DNA from 3 places in the Streptomyces sp. NPDC093546 genome. Region 1 is predicted to be linked to each of the others. Evidence: riboswitches for the same ligand, from Rfam matches in the RefSeq annotation. Region 1 holds a riboswitch; each other region holds the start of a gene.
What was found. A riboswitch is a leader RNA that binds a small molecule or an ion and turns the genes downstream of it on or off. The one in region 1 is predicted to bind cobalamin.
Positions count from the first base shown of each region.

Region 2: it holds a riboswitch for cobalamin, as region 1 does, so the genes downstream of both, ACIRNI_RS25465 (energy-coupling factor ABC transporter permease) here and ACIRNI_RS12290 (cobalamin biosynthesis protein) in region 1, are expected to answer to the same signal.
Region 3: it holds a riboswitch for cobalamin, as region 1 does, so the genes downstream of both, cobN (cobaltochelatase subunit CobN) here and ACIRNI_RS12290 (cobalamin biosynthesis protein) in region 1, are expected to answer to the same signal.

Region 1 is NZ_JBIWJG010000004.1:577,431-583,547, forward strand. Features, by position in the region: gene ACIRNI_RS12285 (cobyric acid synthase) at 1-1,338, opposite strand, end outside; gene ACIRNI_RS12290 (cobalamin biosynthesis protein) at 1,335-2,285, opposite strand; cobalamin riboswitch at 2,397-2,541, opposite strand; gene ACIRNI_RS12295 (hypothetical protein) at 2,681-2,902, opposite strand; gene ACIRNI_RS12300 (anion permease) at 2,915-4,213, opposite strand; gene ACIRNI_RS12305 (class II aldolase/adducin family protein) at 4,506-5,192, shown strand; gene ACIRNI_RS12310 (alpha/beta hydrolase) at 5,275-6,117, shown strand, end outside.
Region 2 is NZ_JBIWJG010000013.1:76,135-82,251, forward strand. Features, by position in the region: gene ACIRNI_RS25445 (MBL fold metallo-hydrolase) at 1-186, shown strand, start outside; gene ACIRNI_RS25450 (ATP-binding cassette domain-containing protein) at 239-1,084, opposite strand; gene cbiQ (cobalt ECF transporter T component CbiQ) at 1,081-1,830, opposite strand; gene ACIRNI_RS25460 (energy-coupling factor ABC transporter substrate-binding protein) at 1,837-2,217, opposite strand; gene ACIRNI_RS25465 (energy-coupling factor ABC transporter permease) at 2,214-2,906, opposite strand; cobalamin riboswitch at 2,936-3,172, opposite strand; gene ACIRNI_RS25470 (PTS-dependent dihydroxyacetone kinase phosphotransferase subunit DhaM) at 3,184-3,606, opposite strand; gene dhaL (dihydroxyacetone kinase subunit DhaL) at 3,603-4,250, opposite strand; gene dhaK (dihydroxyacetone kinase subunit DhaK) at 4,238-5,230, opposite strand.
Region 3 is NZ_JBIWJG010000002.1:370,640-376,756, reverse strand. Features, by position in the region: gene cobN (cobaltochelatase subunit CobN) at 1-3,453, opposite strand, end outside; cobalamin riboswitch at 3,489-3,624, opposite strand; gene ACIRNI_RS04795 (hypothetical protein) at 3,661-3,822, opposite strand; gene ACIRNI_RS04790 (cobalamin biosynthesis protein CobG) at 3,811-4,854, shown strand; gene ACIRNI_RS04785 (precorrin-8X methylmutase) at 4,851-5,498, shown strand; gene ACIRNI_RS04780 (precorrin-2 C(20)-methyltransferase) at 5,495-6,117, shown strand, end outside.

The DNA of each region.
Region 1 (6,117 bases):
CGCGCTCGCGACCTCGCGGAGGAAGGCGCGGCGGAAGCCGTCGCTCTCCAGGGAGCCGTGCCAGTGCGTGCCCCACACGGCCCCGACCCGGCATCCGTCCAGGAACGGGTCCCCGCCCCGTACGTCCGCGACGCCGTGGTGGATCTCGTACCCCTCGACCGGCTCGCCGAGCGCCTCGCCGACCGGCCGCGCGAGGGTCTTGCCGGGCGCGAACCGCACCCGTACCGGCAGCAGCCCGAGGCCCGGCACCTCACCGGCGCGGGACTCGACCTCGTCGTCGATGTGCTCGCCGAGGGCCTGGAAGCCGCCGCAGATGCCCAGCACCGGGCGCCCCTCGGCGGCGCGCCGGACCAGTGCGTCCGCCAGGCCCCGCTCGCGCAGCCACGCCAGCGCCTTCACCGTGCCGCGCGTCCCCGGCACGACGACCAGGTCCGCGTCGGCCAGCTCCTCGGGCCGGTCCACGAACCGCACGACCACGCCCGGCTCGGCCGCCAGCGCGTCCACGTCCGTGAAGTTCGACATCAGCGGTACGGCGCAGACGGCGACCCGCAGCACGTCCTCGCCGACCGGCGGCGCGACGACCGACTCGCGCACCGCGCCCCGCAGCGACACGCGCAGCCCGTCCTCCTCGTCGATGCCGAGGCCGTGCGCGTACGGCAGGACGCCGAAGGTGCGGCGGCCGGTGAGGCCCAGCAGCATGTCCAGGCCCGGCTCCAGCAGCGTCACATCGCCCCGGAACTTGTTCACGAGGTAGCCCGCGACCAGGTTCTGGTCCTCGGGCGCCAGCAGCGCCGTCGTACCGAAGAACTGGGCGAAGACCCCGCCCCGGTCGATGTCGCCGACCACGACGACGGGGAAGCGGGCGGCGCGCGCGATGCCCATGTTGACGATGTCGGTGCGCCGCAGGTTGATCTCGGCGGGGCTGCCCGCTCCCTCGCAGATGACGGCGTCGTACGTGTCGCGCAGCTGCTGGAGGCAGTCCAGGACGGGTTCGAGCAGCTCGCGCTGCTTGCCGCCGTGGTAGCCGCGGGCGCTGAGCTCGCCGACCGGCTTGCCCATCAGCACGACCTGGCTGGAGCGGTCGCTGCCCGGCTTGAGCAGCACCGGGTTCATCAGCGCGGTCGGCTCCACGCGGGCGGCCTGCGCCTGCATGGCCTGCGCCCGGCCGATCTCCGCGCCCTCGCGCGTGACGAAGGAGTTGAGGGACATGTTCTGCCCCTTGAACGGCGCGACCTTCACGCCCTGCCGCACCAGCCAGCGGCAGATGCCGGCCGTGACGACGCTCTTGCCCGCGTCGGACGTGGTGCCCGCGACGAGCAGCCCCCCACCCTTGCTCATGTACGCCTCCGCTTGATCGCCCCGTACGCCAGTCGCCCACCCGCGCACACCGCGAGCGTGAGGGCGCTCACCCGGCGCGACAGCCGCACCGCGTGCTCGATGTCCGCCACCTCGACGTCCCGCCCGCCGCCGTTGAGCACCGGCCGGTGCTCGACCCGTCCGCCGTACGAGAGCGTGCCGCCGAGCCGTACGCCCAGCGCGCCGGCGAACGCCGCCTCGACCGGGCCCGCGTTGGGGCTCGGGTGCTTGGCGGCGTCGGCCCGCCAGGCGCGTACCGCGCCGCGCGGGTTCCCGCCCGCGACCGCCGCCAGGGCGGCCGTCAGCCGGGCGCCGGGCCAGCCGGCCACGTCGTCGAGGCGCGCCGAGGCCCAGCCGAAGCGGCGGTACTTCGGCGACTTGTGGCCGACCATCGCGTCCAGCGTGTTCACCGCCCGGAAGGCGACGAGCCCGGGTACGCCGCCGACCGCGCCCCAGACGAGGGCGCCGACGACGGCGTCGGAGGTGTTCTCGGCGACGGACTCCACGACGGCGCGGGCGATGCCGGGGCCGTCCAGGGCCTGCGGGTCGCGCCCGCACAGGTGCGGCAGCCGCTCTCGGGCCACCTCCAGGTCCCCGGCGGCCAGCGCGCCGCCGATGGCGCGGGCCTCGCGGCCCAGCGTCGTACCGCCGACGACGGACCACACGGTGGCGGCGGTCAGCGCGACGGACGCGGCGCGCCGCCCGCGGACCGCGCGGGCCGCGAGCGCCGCCGCACCGGCCGCGCCTCCGGCGCACACGGCGGCGTGCAGCGCACCCCAGGCGCGGTCGTCGCGCCACAGCGCGCGCTCCACGCGGGCGGCCGTGCGCCCGAAGGCGGCCACGGGGTGCCCGCGGCGGGGGTCGGCGAGGAGCAGGTCGGCGGCGAGCCCGACGGCCGCGCCGTACGCGAAGACGCGGTCACCGCGCATGGGTGCTCGATGGGCTGGAGGCTTCCGGGGCTTCCTGAGCTTTCAGGGCTTCCGGGGCAGCGCGAAGGCAGCCGGGCATGGCGATGTCCTCACTCAGGGTCCGCGCCCTGGCTCGACGTGACCGGCGACGAGAGTTCCTGACTCATCCGGCCCTGGGGACTGCCCGGGGCCGGACTCACAGTGGCGGGACCGCGCCGGATTCGCACCGGCTTCCTCTTCTGCCGCCGTAAATGGCCCCGGCAGTCCACCACGCTCCGCGAACGCCCGTCAACTCGCCGCTGACCTGCGGTCGGAGAGTGTGCTGCGCCCCACAGAACGTGGCAGGGCCGCCGGAACGCGGCAGGGCCGGCCGCACCCGTGAAGGTGCGACCGGCCCGGAGCCGGACGTTCACACGTCAGGTCACGATCAGGTAGATCCCGAAGGTGATCGCCGCCGCGCAGACCGCGAAGGCCGCGTACGCGCCGGTGCGGGCGAGGACGGCCGAGCCACCGCTCGCCGCCGCCTGCTCCTGCTTGGAGAGGCCGAGGATGCCGAGGGTGAACAGGCCCACCAGTGCGACGGTGGCCAGGAGGCTCACGCCGAACACGGAGCCGAGAGCTGCCCAGTCGATCTTCATGCTGTTCTTTCCTTACACCGTGGCGGCGGGTGCGGGTGCGGCCGCGGCCGCCGGGGAGGTCTCCGGCGCCGTCGCCGGGATGGTGGCCTGGAGGTCGGCGGTGAGGTCACCGGCGGTCATGGCGACGGTGCCGGCCGGGGGAGGGGTGACGGCCGCGATGGCGGTGGTCACGACGCCCGCGGGCTCGCTGTCGCCGTCGGCCGTGGCGGTGTCGACGTCGTTGACGTTGGTGTGGTCGACGACCTGGCGGCGCGAGATGAACCAGATCGCGGCGCAGGAGGCGATCAGGAAGACCACGACGGCGGCGACGCCCCAGTCACCCTGGCGGGTGACGAGCTCCGAGCCCGCGGCGACCAGACCGGCGGCCGGCAGGGTCAGGCCCCAGGCGACGAACATCCGGGTGGCGGTGGACCAGCGGACGACGCCGCCCTTGCGGCCGAGGCCCGCGCCCATCACGGCGCCGGAGCAGGAGTGCGTCGTCGAGAGCGAGAAGCCCAGGTTCGAAGAGGCGAGGATGACGGTGGCCGCGCTGGTCTGGGCGGCGAAGCCCTGCTGCGGCTGGAGGTCGGTGAGGCCCTTGCCCATGGTGCGGATGATGCGCCAGCCGCCGAGGTAGGTGCCGAGCGCGATGGCCAGACCGGCGGAGACGATCACCCAGAGGGGCGGGTTGGAGCCGGGGGCGAGGATGCCGCCGGCGACCAGGGCCAGGGTGATGATGCCCATCGTCTTCTGGGCGTCGTTGGTGCCGTGGGCGAGCGAGACGAGGCCCGCGGAGGCGATCTGCCCGGCGCGGTAGCCCTTGCGGCCGGTCTTCTCGTCGATGTTCGCGCCGGCCTTGTACGTCAGCCGGGTGGCGAGCATCGCGGCGAGGCCGGCGACGAGCGGCGCGGCGACGGCCGGGATGAGGACCTTGGTGACGACGACGCCGCCGTTGACGCCGCTCAGGCCGACCGAGGCGATGGTGGCGCCGACGAGGCCGCCCATGAGGGCGTGCGAGGAGCTGGAGGGCAGGCCCACCAGCCAGGTCAGGAGGTTCCAGAGGATGGCGCCGACGAGCGCCGCGAAGATCACCTCTGGGCTGATTCCTTCTTCGTTGACCAGGCCGCTGGAGATCGTCTTGGCGACCTCGACGGACAGGAACGCGCCGACCAGGTTGAGCACGGCGGACATGGCCACCGCCGTCTTGGGCTTCAGGGCGCCGGTCGAGATGGTCGTGGCCATCGCGTTGGCGGTGTCATGGAAACCGTTCGTGAAATCGAACACGAGAGCTGTCACGACCACAATGGCGAGCAGCAGCGTGATGTGTTCCATTTACCCAGGCAATCGTTCGACGTCAGTGGCTCGGCGAACGTAAGCAACCTGAGTGAACGGAAGGTGAACTGGGTCCGGCATCATGGTGACCGAAGATCCGGAAGCGCTGCCACCGCTTCGTCGTCGGTGCCCCGCCGGGCGGGCGGGATGCCCGTATCCACGGGCTTTTTCCGCCGTTCACCCGGTTCGCGCCGGTGGCCGGGGATGTCGGTCGAGGCTCGGACGACGAGATTTTTGTCATCTGATCGACTTCCGGTAGGCCGTCGTCGTACGGCCTGACAGGATCGGTGCCATGACACAGGAAACGGTCGAGCAGGGGACCGGGCAGGCGGTCGAGCGGGCCTGGGACGCGCTGGTGGCCACCGCCCGCAGGACGGTCGCCGACGGCCTGGTCGTCGGCACCTCCGGCAACGTCTCCGCCCGGGTCGGCGACCTCGTCCTCGTCACCCCCAGCGGCGTGCCGTACGACCGGCTCACCCCGGCCGACCTCACCGCCGTCGACCTCGACGGCACACAGGTACGCGGAACCCTCACGCCCACCAGCGAGCTCCCCATGCACCTGGCGGTCTACCGCCACACCCCGGCCCGCGCGGTCGTCCACACCCACGCGGTCCACGCCACGGCGGTCTCCACCCTCGTCCCCGAGCTGCCCCCGATCCACTACATGGCGGGGGCCCTCGGCGGCCCCGTCCGCGTCGCCCCGTACGCCCTCTACGGCACGGAGGAACTGGCCCGGAACATGCTGCGCGCCCTGGAGGGCCGCACGGGCTGCCTGCTGGGCAACCACGGAACCGTCACCTACGGCGACACCCTCGACCAGGCGTACGACCGCACCGCGCAGCTGGAGTGGATGTGCCGCCTCTGGCTCACCGCCACCTCCGTGCCCGGCCGCACCCCGGCACTGCTGTCCGCCGCGGAGCTCGACGAGGCGGCCGGCAAGCTCCGCGGGTACGGTCAGTCGCGCCGAGCGCCACGGTGAGCACGGGGCGAGGGCGCGCGACCGTGCCCCCGGCGGCCCACGCCCACTGGCACCGCACCGCGCCCTTGCCCACACTGGAGCGGTGCGCCCGGCTACAGCGACGGCGGCGGCCGTCACCACCCTGATCGGCGCCGGCGCGGCCACGATCGCGGCCGGCCGGTACGCCAGCGACGCCGCGCTCAGGCCCCGGCCTGACCGGCCCCTGCCCGGAGACCCCCGGCTCACGGTGCACGCCACCGCCGCCGGGCAGGTCACCCTGACCCGCCACCTGGCCTCCCTGCGGCCCGGCACCTACGGCCTCACGGGCCCCGACGTCCACGCGGTCGTCGGCCCCGTCCTGGACGACGTGCCGCACTCCGCCGACACCGTCGTACGCCGGCTTGAGAGCGTCCGGCGCGGCACCCTCGACGTGGGCAGCCGCGTCCGGCTCACCCCGCAGCTCCACACCGGCACCCCCGCCACCGCGCTCGGCCTCGACCACGAGGACATGGACATCCCTGGCGAACTGGGCAATCTGCCCGCCTGGTTCGTCGACTCGACCCGCTCCACCTGGGTGATCGCCGTCCACGGCCTGGGCACCACCCGCGAACACCCCCTGAACGTGACGCGGTTCCTCCACTCCCTCCAGCTCCCCGTCCTCCACCTCGCCTACCGCGGCGACGACGGCGCCCCGCGCCCCTCCGACGGCCTCGGACACCTCGGCGACTCCGAGTGGCGGGACCTGGACGCCGCGATGCGCCACGCCCTGCGCCGCGGCGCCGACCGCGTCATCCTGTACGGCTGGTCCGTCGGCGCCTCCATGGCCCTGCACGCCGCCGCCAACTCCGGCGTCCGCGACCGCATCAGGGGCCTGGTGCTCGACTCCCCGGTCCTCGACTGGGAAACCACCCTGCGCGCCCTGGCCGCCGCCCGCCGCACCCCCGCG
Region 2 (6,117 bases), on a different contig from region 1:
GCGACCGGACTCACCCCCCTGATGATCGACACGATCAGCGGCGCACCGGGCGCGGACCCGTTCATCGGGCCGGACCAGCAGGCGCTGGAGCGGATGCTCGCGGGCTTCGAGCCGTCCGGAGCGGCGGCCCGGGGCGACCCCGCCGAAGCCGCCGCCGCGACCCCCGTACCGGGCCCGCCCACCTGAGCACGCGGCCCCGGACGCCTACGCGCCCCGTGCCCCCACGCGCCCGTACCGCCTACGCGCCCCGTACCGCCGCCGCCCACTCCTCCAGCTCCTCCGGCGTGCGCGGCCCCGGCGCGTCCGCGCCCAGCAGGCCCCGGTCCCGGAGCACCCGGGCCACCGCCATGCCCCACGGGCGGCGCAGCCGGGCCGCGTCCAGCAGGGCGGCGTCCGCGAGGAGCTCGGCCACCGGGCCGGTGCGCAGGCCGTCCGGGGTGAGCACCGCCGCGTCGTCCGCCCAGCGCAGCGCCAGGTCCACGTCGTGCGTGGCCATCACGACCGTCGTCCCGGACGCCCGCAGCCGGTCCAGCACCTCCAGCAGCCGCTCCTGGCCGTGCGGGTCCAGGCCCGCCGTCGGCTCGTCGAGGATCAGCACCCGGGGGCGCATCGCGACCGCGCCCGCGATCGCCGCCCGCTTGCGCTGCCCGTACGACAGCAGATGCGTCGGCCGGTCCTCCAGCGCCGTGATGTCCAGCGCCTCCAGGGCCTCGCGCACCCGGGCGCGCACCTCCGCCTCCGCCAGGCCCAGGTTCATCGGCCCGAACGACACGTCCTGCCCCACCGACGCCGCGAACAGCTGGTCGTCCGGGTCCTGCACCACCAGCTGCACGGTCGTCCGCAGCCGGGTCAGCCCCTTCCTGTCGTACGACACGTCCTCGCCCGCCAGCAGCAGCCGCCCGCTCGCACACCGCAGGCCGCCGCTCAGCAGCCGCAGCATCGTGGTCTTGCCGCTGCCGTTGCGGCCGAGCAGCGCGATCGCGCGCCGCTCCGGCACGGCGAAGTCGATGCCCGACAGCACGGCGGGCCCGTGGTCGTAGGCGAATCCCGCACCGACCAGTTCCACGACGGCGTCACGCTTCATGGCAGGAACCTTTCGAGTACGAGGGTGACGGCGACGAGCCCCGCCAGCAGGGCGCCCGTCGCGGCCAGGAACCGCCGGGAGACCGCCGCCTCCGGCACCAGCACGCGCAGCGTGCCGTCGTAACCACGCCCGGCCAGCCCGGTCTGGAGCCGCGCCGCCCGGTCGAAGGCGCGGACGAACGCCGTCGCGCCGAGCCCCGCCAGCGACCGCCAGGCGGCCGCCCGGCTGGTCAGCCCGAGCCGCGCCGCCTGCGCCTCCCGGATCCGCCGCACGGCGTCCAGCAGCAGGAAACTGATCCGGTACATCACCAGCGCCACATCCACCACCGGCGCCGGCACTCCCGCCCGCACCAGCCGGGGCAGCACGTCCGAGACCGGCGTCGTGAACGCGAACAGCAGCACCCCGAGCGACGCCGCCGACGTCCGCAGCAGCAGCTGCCCGGCGTGCACGGGACCGTCCGGCGCGAGCGCCACCCACCCTTCCGGGCCGCCGACCTGGAACAGCAGCGGTACCGCGCCCGTGACGCAGAAGCGCAGCGGCACGCGGAACGCCCGCCACAGCTGCCGGCGGCCGACACCGGCCGGGCCCAGCAGCACGGCGAGGGTGGCGGCGGCCACCAGCACGGCCCCCGGCCACGGCGGCAGACAGATCGCGAGGACCGTCAGACCGAAGCCGAGCACGGCCTTCTCGCACGGGTGACGGCGGCGCCAGCGACTGCTGTGCGCCGCCGCGTCGATCGGCAGCACGGGCGGCTACTCGACCGTCGTCCGGGAGACTTCGGCGTCTTCGGCCGTGCGGGCCGTGTCGGCGGTACCGGCGGTCCGGTCCAGCGCCCGCGCCTCACCCTGCCTGCGGCCGCGCCGCAGCCCGAAGTAGTACGCCAGCACGCCCGCGCCGATCGCGGCCTGGAGCGAGAAGAGCGCCGACTCGATCTCACCGGACGGCGGCTCGTACAGCGGGCTGAACCACGGCTCGTAGTCCGGCTTCAGCTCGGTGATGGCGGTCTCGGCCTGGCCGTCCGCGCCCGTGAACGGCTCCTCCTTGTGGTCGCCCATGCCCAGCGCGAGCGGGAGCACGGCGAGCGCCACGACGACGAGCAGCAGCAGCGTGTTGATCCTGGCGTTACGGCTCATCGCGCCACGGCCTCCTTCTTCACGGGGTGCGTCGGCAGCACACCGAGGCGGGCCAGATCGCCCTTGCTGGACTGCGTCAGCAGCCGCATCACCAGCACGGTGAGCAGGCCCTCGCTCACGGCCAGCGGAAGCTGCGTGACGGCGAAGATCCCGCCGAACTTCGCCAGCGCCCCGGCGAAGCCGCTCGCCGGGTCGGGGAACGCCAGCGCCAGCTGCACGCTGGTGACGCAGTACGTGGACAGGTCGGCGACGAACGCCCCGAAGAACACGCTCACCATCAGCGGCACGTCGAAGCGGCGCAGCAGCCAGTACGTCGCGAAACCGGCCCACGGCCCGACGACCGCCATCGAGAAGGCGTTGGCGCCCAGCGTGGTGAGCCCGCCGTGCGCCAGCAGCAGCGCCTGGAAGAGGAGCGTGATGGTGCCGAGCACCGCCATGATCGGCGGCCGGAACAGGATCGCGCCCAGCCCCGTCCCGGTCGGGTGGGAGCAACTGCCCGTCACGGAGGGCAGCTTCAGGGCGGACAGGACGAAGGTGAAGGCGCCGGACGCGCCGAGCAGGAGAGTCGATTCGGGATGGGCCTTGACCTCGCGGGTCAGGGCCCGGACGCCATGGGCGACGAAAGGGGCGGCGGCGACGGTCCAGGCGACCGCGTGCACAGGGGGCAGGTACCCCTCGGCGATATGCATGATGTGGGAGACCCTCTCCAGCACCTCGTGGATGGACAACGCGCCCTGGCCGGTCTCCTGGCTGACGGGTCATGCAACGCCGCGGCTCCGCCTTCCCGGACACCACGGTCTCCCGTGGGGTTCCAGTGGCTTCCCGGGGTGGTTTCCCCGGAAGTGGAGCCGGACTTCCCGATCACAGTGGCGAGGGCCGCACCGGTACCGCACCGGTTTCCCGTACACCAAGGCCCTGCGACACTAGTGCGTTGACCAGGTACATCACAACCCGTCCCGCACGCGGTCACTCCTTGCGATAGCCGTACGCCTCCGACGCGGCCGCCACCACGGCCTCCAGGTCGCCGCCCGCCGAGGCGGTGACCACGACCGCCACCGCGCCCTCCACGAACGGCGCGTCGACCAGCCGCGTGCCCTCGGGAAGCTCGTCGCCCTCCGCCAGCAGCGCCTTCACCGTCAGCACGGCACTGCCGAGGTCGACCAGGACGGCCACGCCCGCCCCGGCGTCGACCGACGCCGCCGCCTCGGCGATCAGCTCGGCGCTGGTGCCGAGCCCGCCGTCCGCGGTGCCGCCCGCGGCGGCCACGGGCGCGGTCCCGCCGCCGCCCGCGAGGCCCTTCGCCAGCTCGGCCACCGACGACGCGACCGCCGCGCTGTGCGACACCAGGACGATGCCCACGCGCCCGCCCGCGCCCGCGCCCCCGCTCACCGGGCGGCCTCCGCTTCCCGCAGCGCCGCGATCAGCAGCGCCGAGGACGCCGCCCCCGGGTCCTGGTGCCCGATGCTGCGCTCCCCGAGATAGCTGGCCCTGCCCTTGCGGGCCTGCATCGGTACGGTCCCGAGGGCGCCCTCCTCGGCCGCCCGCGCCGCCGCGGCGAACGCCTCGCCCGGCGGGGCGGCGCCGAGCGCCTCGACGGCCGGCTCCAGCGCGTCGAGCATCGTCTTGTCCCCGGCCTTCGCCCCGCCGAGCTGCGCCACCGCGGCCACGCCCGCGCGCAGCGCCTCGGCCAGCGCGGCGGGAGTCACCTCGGCGGCGTCGCCCAGCGCCTTTCCGGCGCGCCGCAGCAGCGTCCCGTACAGCGGCCCCGACGCCCCGCCCACGGTCGAGATCAGCTGCCGCCCGGCGAGCACGAGCACCGCGCCGGGAGTCGCGGGCGGCTCTTTGTCCAGCACCTCGGCCACCGCCGCGAACCCGCGCCGCAGGTTGGCCCCGTGGTCGGCGTCGCCGATGGCCGAGTCCAGTTCGGTGAGCCGGTCCGCCTCGCGCTCCACGGCGGCCGCGGCGGCCGCCATCCAGCGCCGGAAGAAGTCCCTGTCGAGCGTCACGGGCGTCACGGTCCTCACATCCCCCATCGCAGAGCGGCCGTCCGCACCGGCGCGTCCCACAGCCGCAGCATCTCCTCGTCGGCCTCGCACAGCGTGACCGAGCAGCCCGCCATGTCCAGCGACGTCACGTAGTTCCCGACGAGGGTACGAGCCACCGGCACGCCGCGCTCGCGCAGCACCCGGTGCACCTCGGCGTTGAACCCGTACAACTCCAGCAACGGAGTCGCCCCCATGCCGTTCACCAGCAGCAGCACCGGCCCGCCGGGCCGCAGGTCCTCCAGGACGGCGTCGACGGCGAAGTCGGCGATCTCCCGGGAGGTCATCATGGCCCGCCGCTCGCGCCCCGGCTCGCCGTGGATGCCGACGCCCAGCTCCAACTCGCCCGGCGGCAGATCGAACGTGGGCCCGCCCTTCGCCGGCGTACTGCACGCGCTGAGCGCCACCCCGAAGCTGCGCGACGCGGCGTTCACCCGGCGCGCGATCGCCTCCACACGCTCCAGCGGCGCCCCCTCCTCGGCGGCCGCGCCCGCGATCTTCTCCACGAACAGCGTGGCCCCGGTCCCGCGCCGCCCGGCCGTGTACGTACTGTCGGCCACCGCGACATCGTCGTCGACCAGCACCTTGGCGACCTGTACGCCCTCGTCCTCGGCGAGTTCGGCCGCCATCTCGAAGTTCAGTACGTCACCGGTGTAGTTCTTGACGACGAACAGCACGCCGCGCCCGCTGTCCACGGCCGCCGCGGCCCGCACCATCTGCTCGGGCACGGGACTCGTGAACACCTCGCCGGCGGCGGCCGCCGCCAGCATCCCCGCCCCGACGAACCCGGCATGCAACGGCTCATGCCCGGACCCGCCCCCCGACACCAGCGCCACCTTCCCCTCGACCGGGGCGTCACGCCGTACGACGATCCGGTTCTCCACGTCCACGGTCAGCTCGGGATGCGCGGCCGCGATCCCGCGCAGCGCGTCGGAGACGACGGTCTCGGGCACATTGATCAGCATTTTCAATGGTTTCTCCCAGACGGGTTGTCAGGACGGCTCGCGAGCGGCTTCTTTGCAGCTCAGGTGCCGCTCTACGAGATGTCGACCTTGGCTCTCCACGGCACCCTGCGGCGCCTTCCGGCGGGGCTGGTGCTGACTCGATGCCGACTTTACTGATGATGTGTCGGCTGTCGGTGTGAGCGGCGCCGGGCCACTCGAAGTGCGACGTCACGGGTGTGGCATGTGATGGTTCCGCTTCACCAGCGACCGAGGGCTGGTTGCAGCCCTGCAGGCCATCCTGCACGCGTCATGCGATGAATATTCACCTTGGTGGGCAAGTCGACGTCGCCGAGCCGGTGGCCGGACGGCGGCGAAGCGGCAAGTGGTGGTGTCCATGGGGATGAGGGTGAAAGTGAAATCCACCCACGTGCGCAATTGGCGTTGCGCGAACTCGCCGGGCTTCTGCTGCAGGGGCTGAGCGCCGCCATGCGGTCGATTCTGCCCAGACGCTCCCCGAGGCGGCTTGATTCTCCCCGGATTCTCCCCAGCCGGCACTGCTTCGGTAGGAGCATCGCCCCCGGTCAAGGCTAGTTCTCGGCTCCGAGAAGGCGGCTACGCATAGTGTCGGGGGAGGAGCACGGTCGTGTCATGCGTGTCTGGACGGCCCGTCCCGGCAGGAGCCTTCCGTGAGTGGCCGGCGGTTCGTGCCCTTGCCGTGCAGAGCGGGGTCGTCCTCGGTTGTCGTCCGATCACGCGACCTGGGTTTCTGCGAGCTCGTCGCAACCGCGATCAACGTCTCGGCCTCGGCTCGGCCTGCCCGGCCTGGGCCTCAGCGGCGGCCGGTCACATCGTGGTGACGTGTGGACCTTTGCCTCTTCTTCGGTTCGATGCTTCCAGATTGCCTGACCGCTTCG
Region 3 (6,117 bases), on a different contig from region 1:
GGCCTCCTGGAGGAAGGCGCGGTTCTCCGGGTCGAGGACGTACGCCTCGGTGAGCTTGTCGTACATCCAGTCGGCGACGACGCCGGTCGTGGCGTCGTACCCGAAGAGGTAGTCGACCGTCGCCGCCAGCTCGAACGCGCCCTTGTAGCCGTGACGGCGCATCGCCTCGATCCAGCGCGGGTTGACCACGCGGGCGCGGAAGACGCGCGACGTCTCCTCCACGAGCGTGCGGGTGCGGACGCTCTCCGGGCGGGTGGAGTCGCCGATGTACGCCTCCGGGGCCGTGCCCTTGAGCGCGCGGACGGTCGCGACCATGCCGCCGTGGTACTGGAAGTAGTCGTCGGAGTCCGCGATGTCGTGCTCGCGGGTGTCGGTGTTCTTGGCCGCCACCGCGATGCGCTTGTACGCCGTCTCCATCTCGGTGCGGGCGGGCTTGCCCTCCAGGCCGCGCCCGTACGCGTAGCCGCCCCAGACCGTGTACACCTCGGCGAGGTCCGCGTCGGTGCGCCAGTCGCGCGAGTCGATCAGCTGGAGGATGCCCGCGCCGTACGTGCCCGGCCGGGAGCCGAAGATGCGGGTGGTGGCGCGGCGTTCGTCGCCGTGCTCGGCGAGGTCGGCCTGCGCGTGGGCGCGGACGAAGTTGTCCTCGGCCGGCTCGTCGAGGGAGGCCGCGAGGCGCACGGCGTCGTCCAGCAGCCCGATGGTGTGCGGGAAGGCGTCCCGGAAGAAGCCGGAGATGCGCAGCGTCACGTCGATGCGCGGGCGGCCCAGCTCGGCGAGCGGGATGGGCTCCAGGCCGGTGACGCGGCGCGAGGCGTCGTCCCAGACGGGGCGGATGCCGAGGAGGGCGAGCGCCTCGGCGACGTCGTCGCCGGCGGTGCGCATCGCGCTCGTACCCCACAGGGACAGGCCGACGGAGGTGGGCCAGTCGCCGTTGTCGGCGCGGTAGCGCTGGAGGAGGGAGTCGGCGAGCGCCTGGCCGGTCTCCCAGGCGAGGCGGGAGGGGACGGCCTTGGGGTCGACGGAGTAGAAGTTGCGGCCCGTCGGCAGGACGTTGACCAGGCCCCGGAGGGGTGAACCGGAGGGGCCGGCCGGGACGAAGCCGCCGTTGAGGGCGTGGACGGCGTGGTCGAGCTCGTCGGTGGTGGCGGCGAGGCGCGGGACGACCTGGCGGGCGGCGAAGTCGAGGATCCGCGCCACGTCCGGGCCGTGGCCCTCGGCGACCGACGGCACGGCGGCCGGGTTCCAGTCGGCGGCCTCCATCGCCTCGACCAGGGCGCGGGCCTTGTCCTCCGCCTCGTCGGCGGTGGTGCGGGTGGCGGCCGACTCGTCGAGCCCCAGGGCCTCGCGCAGGCCGGGCAGGGACTGCGTACCGCCCCAGATCTGGCGGGCGCGGAGGATGGAGAGGACCAGGTTCACGCGCTCGGGGCCGGTCGGGGCGCCGCCCAGCACGTGCAGGCCGTCGCGGATCTGCGCGTCCTTGACCTCGCAGAGCCAGCCGTCGACGTGAAGCAGGAAGTCGTCGAAGCCGTCGTCGTCCGGCCGGTCCTCCAGGCCCAGGTCGTGGTCGAGCCGGGCGGCCTGGATCAGCGTCCAGATCTGGGCGCGGATGGCGGGCAGCTTGGCCGGGTCCATGGCGGAGATCTGCGCGTACTCGTCGAGCAGCTGCTCCAGGCGCGTGATGTCGCCGTACGACTCGGCGCGCGCCATCGGCGGCACCAGGTGGTCGATGAGCGTGGCGTGGGCGCGGCGCTTGGCCTGGGTGCCCTCGCCCGGGTCGTTCACCAGGAACGGGTAGATCAGCGGCAGGTCGCCGAGCGCGGCGTCCGGGCCGCAGGCGGCGGACAGGCCGGCGTTCTTGCCGGGCAGCCACTCCAGGTTGCCGTGCTTGCCGAGGTGGACCATGGCGTCCGCCCCGAAACCGCCGTCGTCCTCGGACGTGGCGATCCAGCGGTACGCGGCGAGGTAGTGGTGCGACGGCGGCAGATCGGGGTCGTGGTAGATCGCGATCGGGTTCTCGCCGAAGCCGCGCGGCGGCTGGATGAGGATGAGGAGGTTCCCGCGCCGCAGGGCGGCGAGGACGATGTCGCCCTCGGGGTTGCGGGAGCGGTCCAGGAACATCTCGCCGGGCGGCGGGCCCCAGTGCTGCTCGACGCCGTCCCTGAGTTCCTGCGGCAGGGTGGCGTACCAGCGCTTGTAGTCGGCGGCCGGGATGCGCACCGGGTTGCGGGCGAGCTGCTCCTCGGTGAGCCACTCCTGGTCGTGGCCACCCGCCTCGATGAGCGCGTAGATCAGCTCGTCGCCGTCGCCGGAGGCGAGGCCGGGGACTTCGTCCGTACCGAAGTCGTAGCCCTCCTCGCGCAGGCGGCGCAGCAGCGCGACGGCGGAGGCGGGGGTGTCGAGGCCGACGGCGTTGCCGATGCGGGAGTGCTTGGTGGGGTACGCGGAGAGGACCAGCGCCAGGCGCTTGGCGGCGTTCGGGATGTGGCGCAGGCGGGCGTGGCGTACGGCGATCCCGGCCACGCGCGCGGCGCGCTCGGCGTCGGCGACGTACGCAGGCAGGCCGTCGGCGTCGATCTCCTTGAAGGAGAACGGCACGGTGATGAGGCGCCCGTCGAACTCGGGGACCGCGACCTGGCTGGCGGCGTCGAGCGGCGAGAGCCCCTCGTCGTTCTCCTCCCAGGCAGAGCGCGAGCCGGTCAGGCACAGGGCCTGGAGGATGGGGACGTCGAGCGCGGCGAGCGCGCCCGCGTCCCAGGACTCGTCGTCGCCGCCCGCCTGCGCCTCGGCGGGCTTGGTGCCGCCGGCGGCGAGGACGGTGGTGACGACGGCGTCGGCGGTGCGCAGGGTGTCCAGCAGCTCGGGCTCGGGGGCCCGCAGGGACGCCACGTAGAGGGGGAGGGCCTGGCCGCCCGCGTCCTCGACGGCGTCGCACAGGGTGTGGACGAACGTGGTGTTCCCGCTCATGTGGTGCGCGCGGTAGTACAGCACCGCGACGGTCGGGCCGGTGGTGGTGCGGTGCTCGCGCTCCAGGGGGCCCCAGGTGGGCGCGGCGGCAGGCGGCTCGAAGCCGTGGCCGGTGAGGAGGACCGTGTCGGACAGGAAGCGGGCGAGCTGCTCCAGGTTGTCCGGGCCGCCGTGGGCGAGGTAGGCGTGGGCCTCGGCCGCGATGCCGATGGGGACGGTGGAGGTCTCCATCAGCTGGGCGTCGGGGGCCTGTTCGCCGGTGAGCACGACCAGCGGCTTGCCGGTCTCCCTCAGCGTCTGAAGGCCGTCCTCCCAGGCGCGGATGCCGCCGAGGAGGCGTACGACGACGAGGTCCACGCCGTCGAGGAGGCCGGGGAGGTCGTCCAGCAGGAGCCGGGCGGGGTTGGCGAACCGGTACGCGACCGGGCCTCCGGCCGCGCGGGCGCTCAGCAGGTCGGTGTCGGAGTGCGACAGCAGCAGGATCACAGCGTGCCGGGCCTTCCTCGGGGTGTCCTCGCCCCGGGTGGTCGTGGGTGGCGGGAGTTCCTGACTCGTCCGTTGTCTCCGTTGCCGGCGGACTCACAGTGGCGGGACCGCGCCGGATTCCCACCGGGCTTCCTCCCTAGGGCCCTGGGACCCTGTGCCGTCTGCATAGTAGAGGCTGCGCGTATGCTCGCCGCCATGCCGCCCAGCTCACCAATGCCTCAGGACCGGGGCGAAGCTCACATACGGGACAGCGCGCGCGACCGCGTCCGCGACCGTGGTGACGCGTGCCCCGGTGCGCTGCGGCTGCACCGGGCCGACGACGGCGCGCTCGCCCGACTCCGCCTTCCCACAGGTGTCTTGACGCCGCATCAGGTGTCGGTGCTGGCCGACACGGCGGACCGGCTCGGCGACGGGCACCTCTCCCTCACCTCGCGCGGCAACCTCGAACTGCGGGGCCTCGGCGAGGGCTGCGGGCTCGGGCTGGCGGAGCTGCTGCGGGACGCCGGGCTGCTGCCGGACTCCGAACGGCACGAGCGCGTACGGAACATGGTCGTCTCGCCGCTCGCGGGCGCGGAGGTGCGGGCGTGGGCCACGCGCCTGGACGCGCTGCTGTGCGCCGAGGAGTGGACGCTGGAGCTGTCCGGCCGCTTCCTGTTCGCCGTGGACGACGGCCGGGGGGACGTGGCGGCGCTGGCCCCGGATGTGACGTTGCTCGCAGAGCCGTCGGACACGGCTCTCGTGCAGGCCGGCCCGGCTGCGTACCGCGTCTCCGCGGCCGACGCGCCGCGCGCCGCGCTGGCGGCGGCGGAGGCGTTCCTCGCGGCGGCCCGGGAGGCGGGCACGGGCGCGTGGCGGGTGCGGGAGCTGCCGGCGGGGCAGGACGTGGACGTGGCCGGACACGTGCGGCGGGCTTCGATCGCTGCGGAGCACGTACCGGATGCGGTGCTTCCGGCGGGTGGCGCGCTCGCCCCCGGGCTGATCGGTGCCTCACCGCCGGGAGTCTCGGTCCTGGCCCGGCTGGGCCGGGTGACGACCGCGCAGTTCCGCGCGCTGCTGCCGGCCGAGGAGGTGCGCGTCACGCCGTGGCGCGGCTTCGTACTGCCGGGCTTCCCGGACCGGGCGGCGGCCGAGGAGCGGCTGCACGCCCTGGACCTCGCCGGATTCATCACCCGCGCCGACTCGCCGTGGGTCGGCGTGACCGCCTGCACCGGCCGCCCCGGCTGCGCGAAGTCCCTGGCCGACGTACGGGCGGACGCGCGCCCGATGGCGGTGGACGGCGGCCTGCCCGTCCACTGGTCGGGCTGCGCGCGCCGGTGCGGACACCCGCAGGGCGCGTGGGTGGACGTGGTGGCGACCGCCGAAGGCGCGTACCAGACGACCGTACAAAAACCGACAGGATGAGCGAGAGCAGAGTGTTCGACTACGAGAAGGACGGGGCGGAGATCTACCGCCAGTCCTTTGCCACGATCCGCGCCGAGGCGGATCTCGCGGGTCTCCCCGCCGACGTCAGCCAGGTCGCCGTGCGGATGATCCACGCCTGCGGCATGGTCGACCTCGTCCGCGACCTCGCCTACACGCCGGACGTCGTCGCCCGCGCCCGTGAGGCGCTGCGCGCCGGGGCGCCGATCCTCTGCGACGCGCAGATGGTCGCGAGCGGCGTCACGCGCAAGCGGCTGCCCGCCGACAACGACGTGGTCTGCACCCTCTCCGACCCGTCCGTGCCGGCCCTCGCCGCCGAACTGGGCACCACGCGCAGCGCGGCCGCGCTGGAGCTGTGGCGCGACCGCCTGGAGGGCTCGGTCGTCGCCATAGGCAACGCGCCCACCGCGCTCTTCCGGCTCCTGGAGATGATCGACGCGGGCGCGCCGCGCCCGGCGGCGGTGCTCGGCATCCCGGTCGGCTTCATCGGCGCGGCCGAGTCGAAGGACGCGCTGGCGGACCGGCCCGATATCGAGCACCTGGTGGTGCGCGGTCGGCGTGGCGGCAGCGCGATGGCGGCGGCGGCGATCAACGCGATCGCACACGAGGCGGAGATCCAGGCATGACGGGCACGACGGGCATGAGCGGCAAGCTGTACGGGGTCGGGCTCGGCCCCGGCGACCCGAACCTGATGACGGTGGCGGCGGTCAAGGCCATCGCGGGCGCCGATGTGATCGCGTACCACTGCGCGCGCCACGGCCGTTCGATCGCCCGGTCCATCGCGGCGGAGCACATCCGCGAGGACCAGATCGAAGAGCGCCTGATGTACCCGCTGACGGTGGAGACCACCGACCACCCGGGTGGTTACCGGGGCGCGCTGAACGACTTCTACGAGGAGGCGTCGGCCCGGCTGGCCGCCCACCTGGACGCGGGCCGCACGGTCGCGGTCCTGGCGGAGGGCGACCCGCTCTTCTACGGCTCGTACCAGCACATGCACAAGCGCCTGGCTCACCGCTACGACACCGAGGTCATCCCGGGCGTCACCTCGGTGAGCGCGGCGGCGGCGCGGCTCGGGGAGCCGCTGTGCGAGGCCGAAGAGGTCCTCACGATCATCCCCGGCACGCTGCCGGAGGACGAGCTGACGGCGCGGCTGGCGGCCACGGACTCGGCGGTCGTGATGAAGCTCGGACGGACCTTCCCGACGGTGCGCCGCGCGCTGGAGCGGGCGGGCCGGCTGGAGGACGC